2 regions of the Mycolicibacterium sp. HS_4_1 genome follow, and region 1 is predicted to be linked to the other one. Evidence: predicted binding sites of a transcription regulator. Region 1 holds the regulator's gene; the other holds the start of a gene.
What was found. Region 1 encodes LexA, which represses DNA repair genes until DNA is damaged. Its sites were predicted from a motif close to CGAACANNTGTTCG; they were not measured.

Region 2: ACX12F_RS08600 (HNH endonuclease signature motif containing protein) is a predicted target of LexA. The motif match lies at 1,703-1,716, and genes of this name have one in related genera.

Annotation. Positions count from the first base shown of each region.
Region 1 covers NZ_CM137261.1:2,504,566-2,510,334, reverse strand. The annotation lists gene ACX12F_RS11955 (proteasome assembly chaperone family protein) at 1-872, shown strand, start outside; gene ACX12F_RS11950 (alpha/beta fold hydrolase) at 918-1,940, shown strand; gene nrdR (transcriptional regulator NrdR) at 1,947-2,411, opposite strand; gene ACX12F_RS11940 (LysM peptidoglycan-binding domain-containing protein) at 2,523-2,996, opposite strand; gene lexA (transcriptional repressor LexA) at 3,249-3,959, shown strand; gene ACX12F_RS11930 (LGFP repeat-containing protein) at 4,026-5,769, opposite strand, start outside.
Region 2 covers NZ_CM137261.1:1,812,462-1,818,230, forward strand. The annotation lists gene ACX12F_RS08590 (threonine aldolase family protein) at 1-746, opposite strand, end outside; gene ACX12F_RS08595 (carboxymuconolactone decarboxylase family protein) at 761-1,603, shown strand; gene ACX12F_RS08600 (HNH endonuclease signature motif containing protein) at 1,721-3,136, shown strand; gene ACX12F_RS08605 (IS256 family transposase) at 3,303-4,544, opposite strand; gene ACX12F_RS08610 (acyl-CoA thioesterase) at 4,698-5,501, opposite strand; tRNA gene ACX12F_RS08615 (tRNA-Ile) at 5,598-5,671, shown strand.

The sequences.
Region 1 (5,769 bases):
CCCTCGAAGGCTTCTCCGATGCCGGCCACGCCATCCGCCTGGCCGCCGAGCACCTGAAGAACACGCTCGACACCGAATTGGTCGCCTCGTTCGCCATCGACGAACTGCTGGACTACCGGTCGCGCCGGCCGCTGATGACGTTCACCACCGATCACTTCACCAAGTACGACGATCCCGAGCTGAACCTGTACGCACTGCACGACACTGCCGGGACGCCGTTCCTGCTGCTCGCCGGCATGGAACCGGACCTGCGCTGGGAGCGCTTCATCACGGCGGTGCGGCTGTTGTCCGAGCGGCTCGGCGTCCGGCAGGTCATCGGACTCGGTGCCATCCCGATGGCGGTGCCGCACACCCGGCCCGTCACCATGACCGCGCATGCCGGCAACAAGGAACTGATCGCGGACCACACACCGTGGGTGGGCGAGGTCCAGGTTCCGGCCAGTGTGTCGAACCTGTTGGAGTACCGGATGATCCAGCACGGCCACGAAGCGCTGGGCTTCACCGTGCACGTGCCGCACTACCTGGCGCAGACCGCCTATCCGCCGGCCGCCGAGGCCCTGCTCGGCGAAGTCTCCCGGATCGCGTCGCTGCAGATTCCGCTGCACGCACTGTCCGAGGCGGGCGCCGAGGTGTACACGAAGATCAGTGAGCAGGTGGAGGCCAGCTCCGAAGTCGCTCAAGTGGTCACTGCACTGGAACAACAGTACGATTCGTTCGTCGCTGCTCAGGAGAATCGGTCGTTGCTGGCACGTGACGAGGAACTACCCAGCGGCGACGAACTCGGCGCACAGTTCGAACAGTTCCTCGCCGAACAGTCCGGCGACGGTTTCCCCGATTCCCACCCCGGCGACGACGGCACCGACGGCGACTGACCCACGTGGTCGGCCTCGCCGACACGATGGGAAGGAGCTGGGACGATGCCCGACGGAAAGCCCACCCTGCATTCTGTCCGTGACGTGACACCCCGCCTGGAATACCGGACCATCCACGGTTACCGGCGGGCCTATCGGGTGGCCGGCTCGGGTCCGGCGATCCTGCTGATCCACGGCATCGGCGACAACTCCACGACCTGGGAAACCGTGCAGACACGCCTCGCCCAGCGCTTCACCGTCATCGCCCCCGACCTGCTGGGCCACGGTCAGTCCGACAAGCCGCGCGCCGACTACTCGGTGGCGGCGTACGCCAACGGCATGCGCGACCTGCTCAGCGTGCTGGACATCGAACGGGTGACGGTCGTCGGCCATTCGCTGGGCGGTGGCGTGGCCATGCAATTCGCCTATCAGTTCCCGCAGTTGGTCGAGCGCCTGGTGCTGGTCGGTGCCGGCGGCGTGACGCGCGACGTGAACATCGCATTGCGGCTTGCGGCGCTGCCGTTGGGCACCGAAGCGCTGGCGCTGTTGCGAATCCCGTTGGTGCTGCCCGCGCTTCAGCTCGCCGGGCGTCTCGGCGGCGCGCTGCTCGGGTCGACCGGTCTGGGGCACGACCTGCCGAACATGCTGCGGATCCTCAACGACCTGCCCGAGCCCAAGGCCTCGTCTGCCTTCGCCCGGACCCTGCGTGCGGTGGTCGACTGGCGCGGCCAGGTGGTCACCATGCTGGACCGATGTTATTTGACGGAAGCCATTCCGGTGCAGTTGGTTTGGGGCACCCAGGATGCCGTGATCCCGGCCGCCCATGGAGAACTGGCACATGCCGCGATGCCGGGTTCCCGGCTCGAGTTCTTCGACAACTCGGGACATTTCCCATTTCATGACGACCCCGATCGATTCGTGAAGCTCATCGAGGAATTCATCGACACGACCGCGCCGTCGGTATACGACCGTGATGCCCTGCGCGGACTCCTGCAGACCGGCGTCACCGCGAAGTCGATCGACGCCCCGCACGATACGAAGTTCGCGGTTCTCGACGCGATGGAGACCGACGAACGCAGCGCGACCTAACGGCGGTCAGCCGGGCGACGTCACGCCGCGGTGTGCTCGCAACGCCTCGATTTCGCGTTCGAAGTCCTCGGCGGACGAGAACGAGCGATACACCGAGGCGAATCGCAGATAGGCGACCTCATCGAGATCACGCAGAGGACCGAGGATCGCCAATCCGACCTCATGGCTCGGCACTTCGGGAGAACCGGTGGCCCGCACCGCATCTTCGACCTTCTGGGCCAACTGGTTCAGGGCGTCGTCGTCGACCTGCCGACCCTGGCACGCGCGCCGTACGCCCTTGATCACCTTGTCCCGACTGAACGGTTCGGTGACGCCGCTTCGTTTGACCACCGCGACCACAGCGGTCTCCACCGTGGTGAACCGGCGGCCACATTCCGGGCATGACCGGCGACGACGAATCGCCTGGCCTTCGTCAGCTTCGCGCGAATCGACCACGCGCGAGTTCGGATGCCGGCAGAACGGACAGTGCATCACCGCTCCTTCGCCGCACCGACAATCGACCGTTTCGAACGGTCTCGAGCCTACCCGTGCCGCTCGGACCCGGCCGGGCGCCGTGCCGATCAAGGTGCGCACGGGCTGTCCTCAGCCGACCGGAGCGATCAGCGTCTGCCCGGCGTCCAGGGCCACCGATGGCAGCTTGTTGAGCTCCTTGATGCGGTCGACGACGGCGCTGACGGGTGCGTCGGGCGCCACGCGCCGGGCGACCTGCTGAATCGACTCCCCGGTCTGCACCCGGACCACCGCCAGCTGCGCGGGTACGGATGCGGTCGACGCGGTCGGCTGAACAGACTCTCCGAACTGCGCGACCAGGCCCAGCCACACCGTGATGCCCGCGGCGACGAGAGCCAGCAGCACCGTGGTCAAGGGCGTGACCGGGTTGCGCCGGTGCGAGGCACGGGAGCTCAGCACGCCCGTGCCCCGATGCTGGAACGCCGCACCCGAGGGACGGGAACCGGCCGGCCGCAGCCGGGCCTGGCGGTGACGATTCACGTCTGCACGCCGAGGCACGGTGCGGACGACGACGTCGGTGGGGTACTCGCGGGTGATGACGGTCATGTCGGTTCCTCTCCTGAGTTCGTACATAGGTTCGATCGCTCTTGTGTTCGACTATATCGCCCAAATGTTCGAACGGTAGAACATGTGATCGAACTGTTGCGAACGATACGACGACCCACCGACAAGTTCCGTTCCGCCGATTCGCCCCCCGCTTTCGCCACGTCACCAGCGGGAGGCGGCCGCGACACGCCGATCCGCCCGATCTCGAACACATGTTTGATCAATCGTGTGCACTGGGCTAGATTCGTTCACATGAGCGACAGCACCGATACCCCGGACCGCACCGATCGCACCCCCGAAACCCAGTCGGGTGGCCGGGCCAGCAGCCTCACAGAACGTCAGCGGACCATCCTCGACGTCATCCGCACCTCGGTGACGACGCGCGGCTACCCACCCAGCATCCGCGAGATCGGCGATGCCGTCGGCCTGACCTCCACCTCATCGGTGGCCCACCAGCTGCGCACGCTGGAGAAGAAGGGCTATCTGCGCCGCGATCCGAACCGCCCACGAGCCGTGGACGTCCGGGGCGCGGACGACTCGACCGGCGCCGCCATCACCACCGACGTGGCGGGTTCGGACACCCTGCCCGAGCCGACTTTCGTCCCGGTGCTCGGCCGGATCGCCGCGGGCGGTCCGATCCTCGCCGAGCAAGCCGTCGAAGACGTCTTCCCGCTCCCCCGCGAGCTCGTGGGCGAGGGCTCGTTGTTCCTGCTGAAGGTGGTCGGCGAATCCATGATCGACGCGGCGATCTGCGACGGCGACTGGGTCGTCGTGCGCCAGCAGAATGTGGCCGACAACGGGGACATCGTCGCGGCGATGATCGACGGTGAAGCCACGGTGAAGACCTTCAAGCGCACCAAGGGCCAGGTGTGGCTCATGCCGCACAACCCGGCGTTCGACCCGATCCCGGGCAACGACGCGGTCATCCTCGGCAAGGTCGTGACCGTCATCCGCAAGATCTGACGCCTGCCAGACCAATAGTCGAGCCCCGCTGCAGTCGCTCGCAGCGGGGCTCAGCCGTCGGCGGGGTCAGCCTCGGACGAATCCGTTGGTGACCGCGAATTCCTCACTGGCAAACCAGATTTCGACGTCAGCGTCGTCGTATCCGAGCGCACCCGGCACCCAGTACAGACCCGACTTCGTGTTGGCCTTGATGACGTAGCCGGCAGGCGGCTCCGCGCCGGTCGCCACGCGGAACGACATCTGCGCGGTCTCGGGCTCCTCCGCGCCCAAGGCATGGTGCCTGCCACTGGCCGGACCGGCCGTCACAGTGTCCTCTGCCGTCACAGTGTCCTCTGCCGGCGTGGCGTCCGCGCGCGGCTCGGCCGTCGGTTCGCTCGGTGGTTCGCTCGCCGGGACCTGGGCCGGCGCAGCATCGACGACCTGCTCCTCGGGCGCGTGCACGTCAGCGTTCGGGGCCCCGGCGTCCGCGGCGGCCGGCGCGACCCACACACGGTCGCCGGAGTCTCGAGGCCGCAGGCCCGCGAACCCTGCCAGCCCAGCCGCGGTCAGGCCCGCCGCCGCGCTCCCGCGGCGCAGGGCCTCGGGAAGTTGCACCGATGCCGTCGGTTCGTCGGCGGGCTCGTGAGCGTCCGGCTCGGACTCAGCGGGCTCGGCCGGCTCGGCAGCGTCCACGGGCTGGGCCTCGGCTTCGGCCTGTGCCGTCGACTCACCCTCGTCTGCAGGTTGCTCGGCCGTGAAATCGGGGTACACCGTCGGCGCGGTGTCGATGACGTCCGGGTTGCTCTGGAATTCGGGCCCGCCGCGCGGAGCGTCGAAATGCTCGGTCTCGGGCGCGAAGTCGGCGGCGTACTCGGTGTCGCCGCCGTCGTCCGCATACTGCGGGTCGCCGTACTCCCCGTCACCGAAATCGTGGTCGTCGTGGTCGTCGTAGTCGTACGTATCGTGCTCGTCGAAAACATCCTGGCCGGCCCGCCGCCGGCGCCGCAGCAGCGCCGCGATCACGATGCCCGACACCACCAGCAACAGCGGGATGATCGCCAGCAGCCACCACCAGTGGAACTGGTACCACTTGCCGGACTCCTCGGGCTGCGCGTTCACTCCGCCCGGGAGGTCGACACTGGGGACCTGCAGACCGCTCAACTGCGACGCCAGGTCCGCCGGCTCGGTACTGAACTCGTGGCTCGACTTGTTCCACGAGATCGACCCACCCGTGAACTTCTGGCTGATGACGTCGCCATTGACCGTCTGGTCCCCGGTCGGCGCGCCGAGCTTGCCGGTGGCGCCGCCGAGCTTGGCCCACGCGGCGTTCATCGCGCCACGGACGACGAATGCGCCGTGGTCGGGGGTCCAAAAGATGGTCGGATTGTCGGCCGCGGCGAAGGTGGCGACCCGGCTGGTCGGCGAGATGCCGCCGTCGGTCTCGTTGCTCGCCGGGAATCCGAGGTCACCTTGCGGCCCACCGGCCGCGCGGTACTTGGCCAGCACGTCGCCCGTGACGGCATGGGCACCGGTGGCGGCCGAGTAGAAGATGGTGCCGCCGGCAAAGTTCTGCGCCACGCCGTCGCCGACCTTGTACTGGGCACCCTGCGCGTCGCCGAGGGGCCCCTGCGGCCCACCGGCTGCCCGGCGGGCCGCGGCGATAGCCGTCGTCGCGTCGCCCGGCACGTCGAGCCCGGTCAGCTGGCCTGCCAGGTCAGCGGGTGTCGTGCTGAACGCCTTGGTCTTGGAGTTCCAGCTCACCTCACCGCCGGTGAAGGGCTGAGAGACGACGTCGCCCTTCCAGGACTCGTCGGCGGTCGGTACGCCGAGA
Region 2 (5,769 bases), 690 kb from region 1:
GCTTCGAACTGCGCCGAGACGAAGCGGTGTTTGCTCGCCAGGTGGCCGATTTGCTTCTGCACGAAGCGAATTCCGGGGAAGTGTGCAGGCCGGCGGACCAGTACGGCGTCCCCGAACAGCAAGCCGTTCTTGGTGCCACCGACGGTGACGATGTCGGCGTCGCCGATGGCATCGTGCGGATCGACATCAAGGGCGGCAACGGCGTTGGCGATCCGGGAGCCGTCGACGTGCACCAACAAATCGTGCTGGTGGGCGTAGTCGATGAAATCCGTCAGCGCGCCGGGTGACCAGACGCGGCCATTCTCGGTGGATTGGGTGATGGTCACGATGCGCGGCTGGGAATGGTGGACCTCGCCGCGGCGGGCGAGGTGCCGGTCAAGAGCCTGTGGCGCGATCAGGCCGTCATCGCTGGGCAGGGGCGTGAGCTGCGCGCCGGACAGGCGTACCGGCCCGCCGGCTTCGTCGAGCAACGCATGCGCGACATCGCTGCACAGAATCTCCTGCCACGGCTGCACGGCGGAGGCCAGCGCGATGATGTTGGCCGCCGTGCCGGTCAGCGCGAACAGCACGTCGGCGTCGGGAGCCTCGAAGGCGTCTCTGAGGGCCTGCGCTGCGCGTTCGGTGCTGGGGTCGGTGCCGTAGGAGCTCACCGGGCCCTGGTTGGCGCCGACGATGGCCTCTATCACCCGTGGGTGAGCACCAGCAGCGTTGTCGGAGGCGAATGCGGCCGAGACGGTCGAACCCATGCGTCGATGGTCTCATCGCGGCAATAATCCGGAGTGTGGAGGAGCTACTGACGTCCCTGATTGCATTGTCGCCGCCTACTGATCGACGGCTCAACGCGGCGATGCGGCAGACCTGTGCCGAGACGTTGGGCCTTGCGCCGTTGCCCTATGAAGAGGTGTTCGGGCCCGTGTCCGACGCCGAGCCCCTGGTGGCTGAGTTCGCCGAGCAATTCGCCACCGACGTGTCGGCGGTGACCTCGTCCCAGCGCGGGCAGCTCACATCGGTGCTGGGCGCCAACAGCTTTCGCGTCGTGACGCTGATGTTCGTCGCCGACTTCGTGCCGCGGGTGCGGGCCGGGTTCGCGGCGCTGGGCCTGCCGCCGGTGGTGGATCCCGACGGCTGGGATCATCAGACCGATCCGGTGGACCTGCTGCTCAACCAGTTCGCCAGTTCCGTCGGGGCGCGCCGCGAGCTGGACCCGGTGACGACCGAGGTGGTGCGACTGCGCGGCGCCGCTGCGCACAACTGCCGGCTGTGCAAGTCGCTGCGCGAGGGCATGGCGCTGGATGCGGGCGGCAACGAGTCGATGTACTCCGAGATCGAGCTGTACGAGTCGTCGTCGCTGCTGGACGAGCGGCAGAAGGCGGCGCTGCGTTACGTCGACGCCCTGGTCTGGACCCCGGCGCGGATTCCTGTCGAGGTCGCCGCGGGTGTGCGCGCGCACTTCTCCGACGCCGAGGCCACGGAGATCACGCTGGACGTCATGCGCAACGCCATCAACAAGATCGCCGTCGCACTGGGCGGTGACGCACCGCGGGTCGCCGAGGGTACCGAGCGCTATCTGCTCGGGGCGGACGGGCAGCCGGTGTTCTCGTAGCGGTTCTCCGGCGCCTCTGAAAAAACTTTGGTCACTTTGTTTTCGCTGGTCACGTAAGGTAACTGGCGTCACAGGCTCGACGGTTTCTTGTCGGTAGTTCGAACTAATGTTCGAAGTATGGGATTGACTGATCCGGCCTCCGTCGAGCAGGCATACGCCGCTTACGAAGCCGCCGCGGCCGCGATCGCGGCCCTGGACTACGCCGGTCTGCCCATCGAAGTCTTGTTGGAGTTGCAGTCCCGTCGCGAAACCCTGAAGTGTGCCGCCGAGGCGGTCGACCACCAGATCCTGGCCGCCGCCCAGACCCAGGCCACGGCCAAAGACATCGGGGCGAAAGACTGGCCCGAGGTGCTGCATATCCGGCATCGCATCAGCTGGGAGGAGGCCCGCCGCCGGGTCCGCGACTGCGACCATCTCGGGCCGCGGTCGGCGATCACCGGCGAACCCCTGGGCCCGGTGTGGGAACTGGTCGCCGCCGCCCAAGCCGACGGTGTCATCAATATCGAGCATATCGCGGTGATCACCGGATTCTTTGCGAAGGTGCCGTTGTGGGTGGACCCGGTCACGTTGGTGCAGTGTGAACGCGACCTGGTGGCCGCAGCGCGGTACAAGACGCCGGAGGAGCTGCGCAAAGCGGCCGCTGATCTGCTGTACCGGCTCGATCAGGACGGGCCCGAACCTGACGATGACGAACCGGACCCGCAACGGTCGTTCGTGATGGGTAAGCAGCAGGCCGATGGGCGCTCGGAAGTCAAGGCCAGCCTCGATCCGGAGGCTCGGGCCTATTGGGAGGCGTTGTTCGAAAAGTTGGCCGCGCCGGGGATGTGCAATCCCGACGATCCCGAGCCGTGCATCTCGGGCACACCGACCCAAGCCCAGATCGCGGGCGACACCCGCACCGTGGCTCAGCGTCAGTACGACGCGTTCAAAGCGGTGGGCCGGATGATGCTGGCCTCCGGGCAGTTGGGCGAGCACAGCGGGCTCCCGGTGTCGGTGGTGGCGACCACGACGGTGCAGGAACTCGAACGCGGCGCCGGGGTCGCGGTCACCCACACGGGATCGAAACTGCCGGTGCGGGATTTGATCCGGATGGCCGGGCAAGGTGCCTACCACTACCTGGCGGTGTTCGATCAACACACCACCATCCCCCTCTATTTAGGTCGGGCCCGGCGCACCGCCACCACCGGGCAGCGGATCATGTTGTTCGCCCGCGACCGCGGCTGCACCAAACCCAATTGCACCGCCCCGGCCTCGCGCTGCCAGGCCCACCACGTTGACACCGATTGGGGCGACGACGGCCCCACCGATATCACCAACCTCGCCCTGGCCTGCGGCTGCGACAACCGAGCCGCCCACGCTGGCGGCTGGAGCACCACCATGAAAAACGGCCGCGCCCACTGGACCCCGCCACCACTACTCGACATCGGCCAACCCCGCACCAACCAATACCACCACCCCACCCTCTACCCGCCCGAGAGCGAGGATGGCGAGGGCGAGGACGGCGATGGTGAAAGTGACAGTCCGGCAAGCTAACCCGGCATTCCGCCACGGCGCCTCACGCCGCGACGGCAGTAGTGCATGCACCACGGCGACTTACCCGTTGATGATGCGGCCCGTGGAGACGTGGCGTTCGACGTCTGCGACGGCGCAGCGTCCGCGGGACTGTCAGATAAACGGTGGATCTGATCCTGGCATTTGGTTAGTTGCCAGTCGGAGTGATCCGGCCGTTAAAGGTGATCGCGAACGCGTTCAGTGCGGGCTTCCACCTCATCGCCCATCGTGCCTTACCGCGGCCGGTGGGGTCTAGGGATCGGGTCACCAGGTAGAGGCACTTGAGCGCGGCCTGTTCGGTCGGGAAGTGCCCGCGGGCCCGAATCGCCCGCCGGTAGCGGGCATTGAGGGATTCGACCGCATTCGTCGAGCAGATGACGCGACGAATCTCGACGTCGTAGTCCAGGAACGGCACAAACTCACTCCAGGCGTTCTCCCACAGCGCCGTGATTGCCGGATACTGCGCACCCCACTTGGCGGTGAACTCGACGAACCGTTCCTTGGCCGCAGCCTCGGTTGCCGCGGTGTAGACCGGCCGGATGTCCTTGGCGATCTGATCCCAGTACTTACGCGACGCGTAACGAAAGGTGTTGCGCAGCAGATGAATCACGCACGTCTGCACCACCGCGCGGGACCACACCGTGTTGATCGCCTCCGGCAGCCCTTTGAGGCCGTCACAGACCACCATGCACACATCGGCGGTGCCGCGGTTCTTGATCTCTGTGAGTACCGCCAACCAGAATTTTGCACCCTCACCGCCATCGCCGGCCCACAGGCCCAGGATGTCGCGCTCACCGGTGCAGGTGACCCCGATCGCGACGTAGATGGGCCGGTTGGTGACCTGACCATCGCGGACCTTGACGAAGATCGCATCGATGAACACCACCGGATACACCGACTCCAGCGGCCGGTTGCACCACTCGGTCATCTCGCCGACCACCTTGTCGGTGATCCGCGAGATGGTGTCCTTGGATACCGTGGCTCCGTAGACGTCGGCGAAGTGGGCGGCAATCTCCCCAGTGGTCAATCCCTTTGCCGTCAGCGACAATACGATTTCATCGATCCCCGTCAGGCGCCGTTGACGTTTCTTCACGATCTGCGGCTCGAACGAGCTGTTGGTGTCCCGCGGCACGTCGATCTCGACCGGGCCGATCTCGGTGAACACCGTTTTGGTCCGGGTGCCGTTGCGGGAATTACCGCTGCCGCGGCCAGCCGGGTCATGCTTGTCATAGCCCAGGTGCTCGGCCATCTCGGCATCCAGTGCCGTTTCCAGCACGTTCTTGGTCAACTGGTTCAGCAGCCCATTCGGGCCGACCAGCTCGACGCCTTGTTCCTTCGCTTGTGCGAGCAGCTGCTCCGCTAGCTGCCGTTGATCCAGGTCAATCGCCATAGATTCGAGTGTTTCTGACATCGTCAGTCCTTCCCGCCAAGCTCACGCTCGGCGTGTCAGACCAAGATCAGATCCACCGTTGTTCGGACAGTCCCATGCGGCCCGTGGAGACGTGGCGTTCGACGTCTGCGACGGCGCAGCGTCCGCTGGACGTCAGCCCTTGAAGTACACGATCTGATGGGTGCTGGCGAGCAATGCGCCGTCGCGGGACCACACGTGTGCGCTCTGGTCGAAGTACCCGTCGGAGAAGCGGTTTGCGTGGGCGCTGCCCAACACGTAGTCACCCCCAATGCTTTCGAGCTCTTGTCCGTTGGCGTGGAAGTACGTGGTCAGCGAGATGGTCCCGGCCGGGAAGAATCCGCCGCGCCGCAGGAACACCCGGGGATAGAAGATGTCGGACATCGCAGCGAGGGCGGCGAAGTCGAGGCCGCGCTGGTTCGCGTCCCGCACCCACAGCGTCGTCCTCGATGACTCGCTGGGTCTGGAATCCTCTCCCGGGAAGGGGTTTTCGACATACCGCGTGTCGTATTGGCTCACCCACGGCAGGGGAGGGCCGCTGATGGTGAGCCCTCCGGGTGGCGCGACGCTCGGCATGCGGGACTCGTCGTCCGACCACGTGTCGCGGCGGATGCCGAAAACCATGGTGGCCGTGGTCTTGATGTCGCCGTCCTGACTGAGCTCGGCGATCCAGTGCTGGTTGGTGCGGTTGGTGCGCGCTGCCCGCAGCGCGATGTCGAACTCGCCGTCGGCGATGGGCGCCGCGAAGTTGACGGTGAGTGCCAGTGGTTCGCCGATGCGATTCGGGTGTATGTCCACCGCGTGCAACAGTGCTGCGGCGGTGATCCCGCCAAAGGGGCCGACCATGTTCGCCCAATCCGGCCGAGTGCGGCCCCGCATGCGGTCTGGGTCGACAGGCTGCAGGTCCAGGGCTCTATCGAAAGGGTGGGTGTCGGTCACGCTCAACATGATGCCTGGCGTTGGTAGGCGTCGAGTCGGCCCGTGGCGTGTCGTCACGGGACGGCGTGCGACCATAGTGGCCGCGATCCTCGCAATGGGGCGGTAGCTCAGTTGGTTAGAGCCGGGGACTCATAATCCCTTGGTCGCGGGTTCGAGCCCCGCCCGCCCTACTCAAGGCTTGGTATGACGTCGGGTGATACCTGGCATTTCGACTTCGGGTGCCGCCTGCCAGCGTTTGGGCTGATGCCCTACAGCTGCGTCGGTTGAC